Regions from separate parts of the Lysinibacillus sp. RS10 genome, predicted to be linked through region 2. Evidence: riboswitches for the same ligand, from Rfam matches in the RefSeq annotation. Region 2 holds a riboswitch; the other holds the start of a gene.
What was found. A riboswitch is a leader RNA that binds a small molecule or an ion and turns the genes downstream of it on or off. The one in region 2 is predicted to bind thiamine pyrophosphate.

Region 1: it holds a riboswitch for thiamine pyrophosphate, as region 2 does, so the genes downstream of both, thiM (hydroxyethylthiazole kinase) here and ACB089_RS11900 (ABC transporter substrate-binding protein) in region 2, are expected to answer to the same signal.

What each region holds. Positions count from the first base shown of each region.
Region 1 covers NZ_CP167122.1:1,108,222-1,114,165, forward strand. The annotation lists gene ACB089_RS05710 (alpha/beta-type small acid-soluble spore protein) at 112-330, shown strand; gene thiE (thiamine phosphate synthase) at 391-1,044, opposite strand; partial or broken gene thiD (bifunctional hydroxymethylpyrimidine kinase/phosphomethylpyrimidine kinase) at 1,034-1,842, opposite strand; gene thiM (hydroxyethylthiazole kinase) at 1,842-2,597, opposite strand; TPP riboswitch at 2,686-2,784, opposite strand; gene mbcS (acyl-CoA synthetase MbcS) at 2,972-4,546, shown strand; gene sppA (signal peptide peptidase SppA) at 4,743-5,756, shown strand; gene ACB089_RS05740 (RDD family protein) at 5,769-5,944, shown strand, end outside.
Region 2 covers NZ_CP167122.1:2,318,574-2,324,517, forward strand. The annotation lists gene parC (DNA topoisomerase IV subunit A) at 1-117, shown strand, start outside; gene ACB089_RS11880 (HIT family protein) at 259-711, shown strand; gene ACB089_RS11885 (protein phosphatase 2C domain-containing protein) at 704-1,531, shown strand; gene ACB089_RS11890 (sigma factor regulator N-terminal domain-containing protein) at 1,952-2,863, opposite strand; gene ACB089_RS11895 (RNA polymerase sigma factor) at 2,863-3,354, opposite strand; TPP riboswitch at 3,541-3,651, shown strand; gene ACB089_RS11900 (ABC transporter substrate-binding protein) at 3,819-4,832, shown strand; gene ACB089_RS11905 (MTH1187 family thiamine-binding protein) at 4,834-5,124, shown strand; gene ACB089_RS11910 (ABC transporter permease) at 5,124-5,894, shown strand; gene ACB089_RS11915 (ABC transporter ATP-binding protein) at 5,872-5,944, shown strand, end outside.

The DNA of each region.
Region 1 (5,944 bases), 1.2 Mb from region 2:
TTTTGAGTCGGCTTTTTTAGTTGGTTTCCTTCTGAGGTACAATTTACCTATAAAATTTTCGTATTAAAAATCTAATATCGCACATTCTATATTCACAAGGAGGTGAGAGACATGACTTCAAACAACAACCGCAGTTCAAACAAGCTTGCAGTACCTGGTGTACAACAAGCACTAGATCAAATGAAATACGAAATTGCACAAGAATTTGGTGTTCAATTAGGGGCTGACGCTTCAGCTCGTGCTAACGGTTCCGTTGGCGGTGAAATCACTAAACGTCTTGTACAAATGGCAGAATCTCAATTAAAAGGTATGCCAAACAACAACCAATAAGTGCTTAGCATTTATTAAACTTAAAACCAGTGACCGTAAAAGGCACTGGTTTTAGTTTGTTTAGATTTTGATTTTTTTATCCAATATTGAAAATGATTTAAGTCTAGAGATTGTATTTGAAATATCTTCACTTTCACAAATTGCAGAAATAACAGCAATTCCATCTGCACCAGCTTTAAATACAGTAGGGGCATTCGAGCAATTTAGTCCTCCTATTGCAACAATGGGGAGTTCTGGGTATTGTATGCGAACTTGCTGTAAAAATTTTGTCCCACTAGGTGGCTTGGCGTCCTTTTTAGAAGAGGTTGCAAAAATAGGACCAATTCCTACATAATCCGCACCGTATTGTAGAGCAGTTTGTAATTCAGCTTGTGAATGAACAGAAACACCTAAAATCATGCTGCCAATTTTTTCACGTACCATCGACACAGGCAAATCTTCTTGTCCAATATGAACACCATCTGCACCAAGTTTCACAGCAAGCTCTACATCATCATTAACAATAAACGGAACCTTATACTGTTGACAGAGCTTTTGACATTCTTGCGCAAAATTTTCATAGGCTTGCCCAGTGAGTGTATTTGGTCCTTTTTCACGAAATTGAAACATGGTAATTCCAGATTGTAAAGCCTTCTCTAGAACGTTTAATGGCTTTTGAATTAAAACATTACTTGTACCCATAATAAAATATAGCTGTAAATTATCACGTTTCATGAATGATCACCTCACACGACTCCTTATATTTTTGATAAGCAAAATGATTTGTTGGACCATGACCATTGCCAATCGATAAATCATAAGTTATGGCTAATTGAATATATTTTTTGGCTTCCACAATCGCTTCTTTTATAGAAAATCCTCGTCCAATAAAAGCAGTGAGTGCGGCAGAGAACGTACAGCCTGTTCCATGTGTATTTTTTGTTGCAATACGCGAGGACTGCATGGAAAATGATTGTCCATCTTCAAAAAATACATAATCAATTGCATAATCATTATCTGTTAAATGACCACCTTTAATGATGACACATTGTACACCCATTTGTAATAGGGTGTGTGCCGCGTCTTGAATATCTGCAAACGTTTTGATTTTTCTTCCAGTAAGTGTTTCAACTTCAGGTATGTTTGGTGTAACGATTGTTGCTAAAGGAAGTAAATAACTACATAATGCAACAATTGCTTCTTGCTGTAATAAGCTTTCGCCACAGGATCAACAATTAGCGGAATATTTACTTCGGCTAAAATACGTGCGATTGATTGAATGATTTCTGAGGAAAATAGCATTCCTGTTTTAACAGCACTAATTGAAAAATCCTCTATTAGTGCTTTAAGTTGTTTTTCAACAAAGCTAACTTCAATTGGTAAGACATCGGATACACCAAGTGTGTTCTGGGCAGTCAAAGCTGTAATAACAGATGTCCCAAAGACCTTTAATTCCTGAAATGTTTTTAAATCAGCCTGTATGCCTGCGCCGCCACCACTATCTGAACCAGCAATTGTCGTTACAATATGCATTATTTTTCACCATCCTTGGAAAGGCGATGTAGTTCATTCAATACTGTAATTTGAAAATCGCCAATGTAATCTGTGGAAGAAGAAGCTTGTTCTGCCACTTTTTTATAAAGCGATAATGCATCGACTATTTGGTTATATGGTTCATTCCCTGCGGAGTAGGCAGCGCAACAAATTGCACTTAATAAACAACCTGTTCCGGTGACTTCTGTCATTTGAGAATTTCCACCTGTTATCCATTGCTGATGTTCGCCATCAGTTATAAAATCCTTTTCACCGGTCACAATAACAATACAATTGTAGAGTTTAGCTATTTGCTTTGCCTCAATTTCTAGAGAAATTGAACCAGTACCACTATCTACGCCTTTTTGTTGCCAGTCTACATTGGCAATCGCCGCGAGCTCTCCAATATTACAACGAATCGCTGCAAATTTAATTTCCTTCAATAATTGTTGTACCGTCTGTTTACGGTAAGTTGTTGCACCTGCAGCAACAGGATCTAAAACAACGGGAATGCCCAGAGCATTAGCTTTTTTTCCTGCGAGTAGCATAGATTCTTTCATCTGATTATTTAGGGTACCGATATTTATCAATAAGCCTGAGGCAATAGCGACCATTTCTTCAACCTCATGACTGTCATCGGCCATTACTGGAGAAGCACCTATTGCTAATAAGCCATTTGCTTGGAAATTAGCTACAACATAATTAGTAATGCAATGAATAAGTGGATTTCGTTTACGGATCGTATGAAATATCAATTTATGTCCTCCTTATTGGATGGACGTAAGCGTGCAAAAAAGGCTCATTTTCGTGCAGAAAAAACACGTAAAAGAGCCTTTCATCAGTAATTAGATGTGAATTGCTCCCTACGTCAGTATTAACTAACAGGTTCAAAGGGTCAGGTTTTACCTTCTCAACTCTAAATGAGTCCCCCTGCAATTATGCTTTTAGTTGACCAAAATGTACCATATTTTTCTTGAGTATTCAATAGAGAGTTTTTTGAACGAAGACGTGACTGATGCCATATAGCAGAGCATGATAGTTGTCATGACTTTAACAAATTAGAGTGCCTTTCATTGAAAATGATGAAATTTGAGTTTTATAATGAGCATAGCAAAAGGGGGCATTTGCCATGAAACGACAAGATTTAATCGCACCAGAGTGGTATAACATTTCAGAGGAAATCGAAAAATATGCACAGGATTCTACAAAATGCGCATTAATAGTTTATAACGAAAACGAAGAAATTCAGTACATTACATATGCTAGTTTACTTAAAAAGGCTAATCAGGCAGCTCATGTATTTACATCACATGGTCTAACAAAAGGTGATGTTATTTTAGTCATGGTGCCAAGATCAGTTGAAGCGTATATCGTTTATCTTGGAGCCTTGAAGGCTGGGTTAACGATTATACCAAGTTCAGAAATGTTGAGAACTAAGGATATTGAATATCGAATCAATCACGCAAATGCAAAAGGCGTTGTTGTATTTGAACCTTATATTGAGCAATTTGATGCTGTTAAAAATTCGCAAGGCATACAGCAATTTGTCATTGGTCATGCACATGAATCTTGGCAGCCGTTGTTTGAAAAAATGCAAAGCCAACCAACAACCTACATAAGCTCCACACCTACTAAGAGTACTGACATTGCATTTTTAGCTTATACGAGTGGTACAACAGGAAATCCAAAGGCAGCGGTACATACACATAGCTGGGGTTATGCACACTTACGAACAACTGCACCGAATTGGTTAGGTGTTCAAGAAGGTGACATTGTTTGGGCTACAGCAGCTCCAGGCTGGCAAAAATGGATTTGGAGTCCGTTTCTCGCTACATTAGGAAGTGGTGCAACAGCATTTGTCTACAAAGGTCACTTTGATGCAACAACATACCTTACACTCCTTGAAAAATTCAAGATTAATATTCTGTGCTGTACACCAACCGAATATCGATTTATGGCAGCACTTGAAAGTTTACAAGATTTCAATTTAAGTACAGTCCGTCAGGCTGTGTCAGCGGGTGAACCATTAAATAGCGAAGTGATAAAAGTATTTTCGGAGGTTTTGAATTTACAAGTACGAGATGGCTATGGACAAACAGAAAATACATTACTTGTTGGTACAATGGTAGGGACGAAAGCTAAAATTGGCTCGATGGGTAAACCTACTCCGGGGAATACTGTTGAAATTATCGATGATTTCGGAAAGGCAGTTGCAATTGGAGAAGTTGGAGACATTGCTGTACATCGTGAAACACCTGCGTTATTTAAAAAATATTTAAATGATCCAGAACGTACAAATCTACAATTTAGAGGCGATTGGTATATAACCGGAGATCGTGCATATAAAGATGAAGATGGTTATTTTTGGTTTGAAGGACGTGGAGATGATGTCATAATATCTTCTGGCTATACGATAGGTCCATTTGAAGTAGAAGATGCATTATTGAAGCATCCAGCAGTTAAAGAAGCTGCTGTTGTTGCGAGTCCAGATGAAGTTCGCGGAAATATTGTAAAGGCATTTGTAGTGCTCCGTGATGGAGAAATTGGTAATGCAGCACTGATTAAAAAACTACAAAATCATGTAAAGACTTTAACTGCACCTTATAAATATCCTCGTGCGATAGAATTTGTAACTGAGCTACCAAAGACTTCATCAGGCAAAATTCGTCGTGTCGAATTGCGTGAACAAGAAAAAAATAAATAAATTAGTCAATCATAATTTCCTGGGGAATTATGTTGAAGAAAATCAAAGTTCGTACTTTTTTTATGAACTTTGATTTTTTTCATGATTTTAGGTAATGTAATATAGGTTGAATAGGTTAAAACATTTTCCTATTGTTGCAAAAAAATGAAACAAATTAGAATGTCAATCGTATAACGTGATGAGGAGGCGGAAATTTATGAATGTTAAAAGGTGGGCTGCTTTAATAATTGCAGGTGTCTTATTAGTATTTTCATTGGGGATTAACACCATATTTGCAATTTTTAAATCGGATTTCTTTGGTAATTTTGATAGCATGGTAGCTGGGGATAATTTAGCGGTAATGGAAGAGATTAAAGAAGACGGCAATATGGATAAACGTATTGCATACTTAAAGGTTGATGGTACGATTCAAGATGTTGGCTCAAGTACATTATGGCAACCAGTTGCGTATGATCATCAATTTTTCTTAGATCAATTAGATAATATTTTATCTGATGATACTGTTCAAGGCATCGTCTTAAGTGTTAATACACCAGGTGGCGGTGTAAAGGAATCAGCAGAAATTTATAAAAAGCTCTTAAAAATTAAAGAGGAGCGACAAATTCCGATTTATGTTTCTATGGATTCAATGGCAGCATCAGGTGGTTATTACATTTCAGCACCTGCAGATAAAATATTTGCACAACGTGATACAATTACAGGTTCGATTGGTGTCATTATGCAATCCATTAATTATCAAAAACTAGCTGAAAAAGTTGGTTTTAAATATGAAACATTTAAATCTGGTGCACATAAGGATATGCTTAGTCCAATGCGTGAAGTGACACCGGAAGAACGTGCTATGATGCAAGATATGATTAATGAATCATATGAGGAATTTGTTGATATTGTTGAAGAAGGGCGTAATATGTCTGAAGCTGATGTGAAAAAAGTTGCCGATGGTCGAATTCTTAGCGGTACGAAGGCTCTTGAAGCAGGCTTAATTGATGACATTGGTGATGAGGAAGCAACAGTTGCGGCATTACGTGAAGACTTTGGTTTAGAGGATGCACAATTATTTGAGTATTCATATGATGTGGGTGGTTTGCAATCGTATGTCGGTATGAAGATTGGATCAATGTTTGGTCCATCAGCAGAAGAAAAAATGTTGATGAAAATTATGACGGAATATAAAGCACCAAAAATGATGTACTTATATGGCGAATACTAAGGAGGGAGTACAATGACAAACCATGAAATTGTTATGCAAGGTTCACCCTCTATGGAGAATGCCCTCCTAATTGATAAGCCAATTACGAATGAAAATTATGCATTAAAAACGGCAGGCTTTTGGATACGTTTTTGGGCATTTTTATTGGATGGATTCATTATTACAGCGGTAATCGGAATTCTTGTTAA
Region 2 (5,944 bases):
CTCGATGTTCAAGCACTTACTCGAGCAGATCGCCATTCAAACGGCTCCTTTAAAGTAGATATTGCTACAGACGGTGCCATTTCACATGTCTTAACAGTTAAAAAAGAAGAGAAATAATACCAATTGATTTCATTTGAGATAACATCACCATACTTGGTGGTGTTTTTTCATGGAGGAAAAAATATTTAGAAAATTGCGCAAATGTAACGCTTTTTATATTATAATTCTATAACTACCAAAAAAAGGGGGGGCGTTCATATGAAAGACTGTTTTATTTGCAATAAACACGTTGGAAATATTGAAACTTCTGGAGTTATGATTTATGAAGACGAATATGTATATGTAGGACACATTGATCGAAATGGTAAACCTAACTATTTAGGTCATATTATGATTGACCTAAAAAGACACGTACCGACGCTTGCTGAAATGACAGTAGAAGAAGCAAAAGCATTTGGTGTCATAATGGCTAGAGTCAGTAAAGCTCTAAAGGAAGCCGGAAACGCAGAGCATATCTACTCACTTGTTTCAGGAAATTCTGTTCCGCATCTTCATATGCACCTAGTTGCTCGTTATCCTAATACACCAAAAGAACATTGGGGACCGATGGAAGTTTACGATTGGGAAGATGCACCTATGGGTGACAACAATGATGTTATTGAACTTTGTCATCGTATTAAAACATATTTAGAGAACAATCAATATGAATGATCACTTCAAAGATTTTAGTTGGGTTGGAAGTCAAGAAAACTTTGTAGATCAAGTAAACATTCAGCATATAGAACATATAATTGTGGGTCGATATGGCGGCAATTCGAATGCAGGACAATATAAGAACGAAGATGGATGCCTTGTATGGTTTAACGAAAGAGAAGATTGGGATTTCGTTATTGTTTTAGATGCACATAACACAGCAGAGAGTGCCGAAAGAGTAGTAGCATTGTTCGAAAATGAAAAATCTCATATAAGGCATTTATTGTCTATGCCGACAACTCAAAAAACTTTTAAGATGCTAGAAGAAAAGGTATTATGTATGTTTCAATCTAAGGAATTCTTATCTACTTGTCGAAATGTTAAAGGAGAAACCGCTTGTTTAATTGTTGTTAGAAAAGATAAATATATTTGGTGGTTTTCTGTTGGGGATTGTGTTCTTTATTTATTTCATCCAGAACTATCTGCACTAGGTCAATACCAAATCAATCAAAGACAATTCTATGAATGGATAGGACAAGTTAATACTTTTGAACAAGAAGTACCTTGTTACAGTGTGGGAATAAAAGAATTGAGACAAGGGGAAAACCGCTTATTTCTGACCACAGATGGTCTAATTGAATGCCCTAATGAACCATATTCAAACCCAACAACAATTGATCATGCTTTCTTTCATTCTAAAGATGAAGAAAGCATTAAATCAATGTTGAAAAACATCCAAGAAAATAATGTCAGAGATAGTACTACCATAATTTCTTGGAAAGTAAACATTCTAAAGGAAGCTACTATACCAAGTAATCAACATGCAAACAAATACTGATTAGTATGGCTAATTAGTATTTGTTTTTTCCTGTGAATCGAACCCGTTAATAGTAAGTTGCACACACTTATGGAGAACAAAAGAGACCTTTCCAAAAATCAGAAAGGTCTCTTTTTTATACTTGTTCTCAATAAATCTACAAAGACAATTTGATGATGCTGTGCTAAATATTTTTGAGAAATCAAGGGAAGTGCCGTTAACACTTTTTTATCACATTCCTACAGAAATAACATATACGTTAGCATTATAAGACGCCAGATAAAAGAAAAAGATACTTTCCTCATTCCGTAGTTCAATATCATCTTCTAAATGCTGAATAAACTTTAACGTTATCATACTATAACAGTAAAATTTTCACTCTAGATTTATTTTAGAATAATCTAGGGATCGATCAGACCTTTGATATCTGGTCTCTTTACTTTATTTTTCTGGCTTAATATAAGGAACGATTGGTGCAGTGGCGCCTACTGAAGCACCACGGATAAAATCTTGATTCTCTAAGGCTTTAAAATTATTTGTTTTGCCAGTGAGCATGACCCCTAAAATTTTCACTTCCTCAAACCGTTTATCTTTATTTGAATTTAAAAACGCTTGGATGGTTTCGTCATTTTTATTCGCATCATATTCTTGAAGTGTATCAATAAAGTCATCGTAGGCCTCTTTCGGTGAATCGGCTGGATCAAAGCCATAAACCTCTAAACCAGCAGGTCCATTACTTTCATCCGTAATTCGGGAAGTCATATATAACCATACGATGTTTAAATTGCTAGGAATTTTCCCTTGTATTTCTTGTAATGTATAAGGTTTGTTGAAAGAAACGGCAACTTCTGCAACGTGATTCTCCAGTTGCGAAATTTCGCCTAGTTCGTTTGGTACATCGTCAAAGTATTTTTGAATGGATGGATGATAAAATGTCGCTGATTTAGTTTTTGTCTGTTTATCGTACTCATAGTACTCTGTATCAGACCAATAAAACCCTGGTACTAACTCGTTCGTATCAATATTGAGGCGAAGCCAACCGTATGAACTTGTAAGCGTGCTCCATGGAACGACATAACCATTAATATTCTTCGAACGGTTTGTGATAATGTTTCCACCAAACATGGAAGAATTACTCGTTACTTGAGAGTCGATTTGAATATTAGGTTCAGCAATAGCATTATGTAAAAAAAGCTGTTCGTGCAGTCTGTTAGAACTTTTTGCTGCAAAGTAGTTACCTATTTTATAAAAAATAGGGCAGAGAAGTAGTACTACAATAATTGAAGTGATGATAATTTTTAATAATTGTTTTCGCTTAGCTTTTTTTAAAGCGTCATTTAACGAAGTTTCCATTAATATGTACCTCCTATTTTTGAGTGAATGCATTTACGTGCGCGATATAATTTTTGCTTGACGCTATCTACTTGAATATCTAACAAATTAGCAATTTCTTCATATGAAAAATCATAGTAATACTTTAAAAAGAATATTTCTTTATATTCTTTTTTTATGTCTTTTAATAAATAGAAAATCTCATCCTTATTTAGCAATTTTTCAAAGTGATCATCGATGTGTTGGAGCTTTGAATATATTTCCTCAGTGATGTAAATGTTCTTATGCTCCTTTTTCCTTTTCAAGTCAATATATTGATTAAGTGCTACTCTGAAAAACCATGGACGCAGATTACTCTCAGTTAGGTCATCCAATAGTGTGTAAACTTTGTAAAAGGTGTTTTGAATGATATCCTCTGCATCTTCTTTATTAGCTCCTTTCATTCGTAATAGTTTGAACACTTCCTCTCCTAAATGGATTAGATAGGAGGTCAGTTCATTTTCTTTTCTCATTGTTGGTCCTCCTTACACTTATACAACGAATGAGTAATCACAAATGTATACACTTACATATAAAGTTATTATAGAATAAAGGCTGTGTTTCACAGTGCCTTCTGAAATGACATTACATTAAATATGAAATAGAGCCTTGTCTTTTAAAGATAGATATGGTTATAATAATCTCGAAAAGTTCATATGGAAAGAATGTAGGGGGGCTGGTAGTTGCCAGCTGAGATTGTGTCCGATAGACGCTGACCCTTTGAACCTGATTTGGCTCGTACCAGCGGAGGGAACATCTATTCAAAAAAAGAAAATTTTTGATACTGATTGTAAAACGTCTGGGGGAATCCTAGGCGTTTTTTTATGTTTTTGTTATATGCGATAACCTTGGGTGCATACTGACTGTGGATACGCTTTCTTCTGGTTAAAACATTCGTTCATGAACACTTTCAAATTACTTCCTAGGAGGATTCAGCATGAAAAAATGGTTATTGATCCTAATGGCTGCGCTTTTAACACTTGTCGGCTGTAGCGAAAAAGAGGAGACAAAGGATACTAAGGGTAAAAACGATGCGAATGCATTAAAAAAGGTATCGGTCGTGCTAGATTGGACACCGAACACAAATCACACAGGGTTATATGTAGCGGAGAAACTTGGTTACTTTAGGGAACAGGGCTTAGATGTTGAGATTTTATTACCTGGCGAAACGGGTGCTGATCAGCTAGTGGCGTCTGGTAAGGCACAGTTTGGTGTAAGCTATCAGGAAGGAATTACACAGGCACGTGTGCAGGGTGTACCTTTAGTATCAATTGCAGCGATTATTCAACATAATACTTCTGGCTTTGCGTCAATAGCATCTAAAGGGATTAAGTCACCTAAAGATTTTGAAGGGAAAACATATGGTGGTTGGGGTGCACCGGTTGAACAGGCTGTCCTACAATCACTTATGCAAACAGAAAATGCGGATATTAATAAGCTAGATATTGTTAATGCAGGCGATTTAGATTTCTTCACAATGATGCAAAAGGATATTGATTTTGCGTGGATTTATTATGCATGGACAGGCATTGAAGCAGAACTTCGTGGTGAAAAGCTGAACATGCTTTATTTAACAGATTATAGCGATCAGCTTGATTATTATACGCCTGTACTTGCTACAAATGAAAAAATGATTAAGGATGATCCAGATACGGTAAAAGCATTTGTCGCTGCTACTACAAAGGGCTATGAATATGCGATAAGTCATCCAAGTGAGGCAGCTGATATTTTATTAGAAGCGGTACCTGACTTAGATAAAGAGCTTGTGCATAAAAGTCAGGAATGGCTAGCAGATAAATATCAAGACGATGCCGCTCAATGGGGTGAGCAAAAGCTGACTGTTTGGGAAAACTACGCTAAATGGATGGCTAGCAACAAGGTTTTAGAGGGCGAATTTAACGCAGAACAAGCATTTACAAACGACTTTTTACCGAAAAAGGAGACAAAATAGCATGGCAAATTCATTAGTAAGCGTACAAATTATCCCGAAAACTGAAAAATATGAAGATGTGATCCCTTATGTCGATGCGGCAATTGCTATTATTGACGCATCAGGAGTGAAATATGAAGTACACCCGCTCGAAACGACGATGGAGGGTGAGCTATCGTCGTTGCTACAAATCATTGAAAAAATGAATGTTAAAATGATTGAACTTGGTGCGATCAATGTTATTACACAAGTGAAAATTTTATATCAGCCATCAGGTATTAAAATGGAGACGTTAACGGAGAAATACCATTGATGAGGTCGGCAATAAAACAAGGAAGGACGATAATTTTTATCGCCTTCCTCTTATCTATATGGGAACTAATTGTCCGTTTTGCAGACATTCCTCATTGGCTATTGCCTGCACCGAGTGCCATTTTGAAAGAAGGTTTTCAATCGTATGATACGTTCTTGCCGCATGCATTAGCAACTGTTCAACTAGCACTTCTAGGTCTTGCCATTGGGATATTGTTCGGGCTAACGGTTGCTGTGATATTACATCGTTTTACGTTTATTCGGGAGCTATTTTACCCTATTCTCATAATGTCACAAAATGTCCCTGTGCTCGTCCTAGCACCGTTATTAATCATTTGGTTTGGATTTGGTTTATTGCCAAAGCTTATTATTATTTGCCTCGTGTGCTTTTTCCCCATTGTGATCTCGGCAATGGATGGCTTCCGTCAAACCTCGCCGGAGCTGAAGCATTATTTTGAGATGATCGGTGCAACGAAAGCACAAACCTTTTGGAAGCTAGAATGGCCGTACGCGTATCCAGCAATTTTTTCAGGCATTAAGATTGCAGCAACCTATAGCGTAATGGGAGCTGTTATTGCAGAATGGCTAGGGGCGAAAAAGGGGATTGGTGTCTATATGACATTAGCACAGTCTTCATTTCGAACAGACCGCGTATTTGTAGCGATTTTTGCCATTGTTTTTTTAAGTTTACTATTATTTAGTGTTATTCGATTAATAGAAAAGCTTGTCGTGAAGGGGAGAGGATTACATGCTCAGCATTCAAAACATTGATAAATCATTTGATTCTCTTCAAGTTATTCGTAATTTATCTTTTGAAGTGA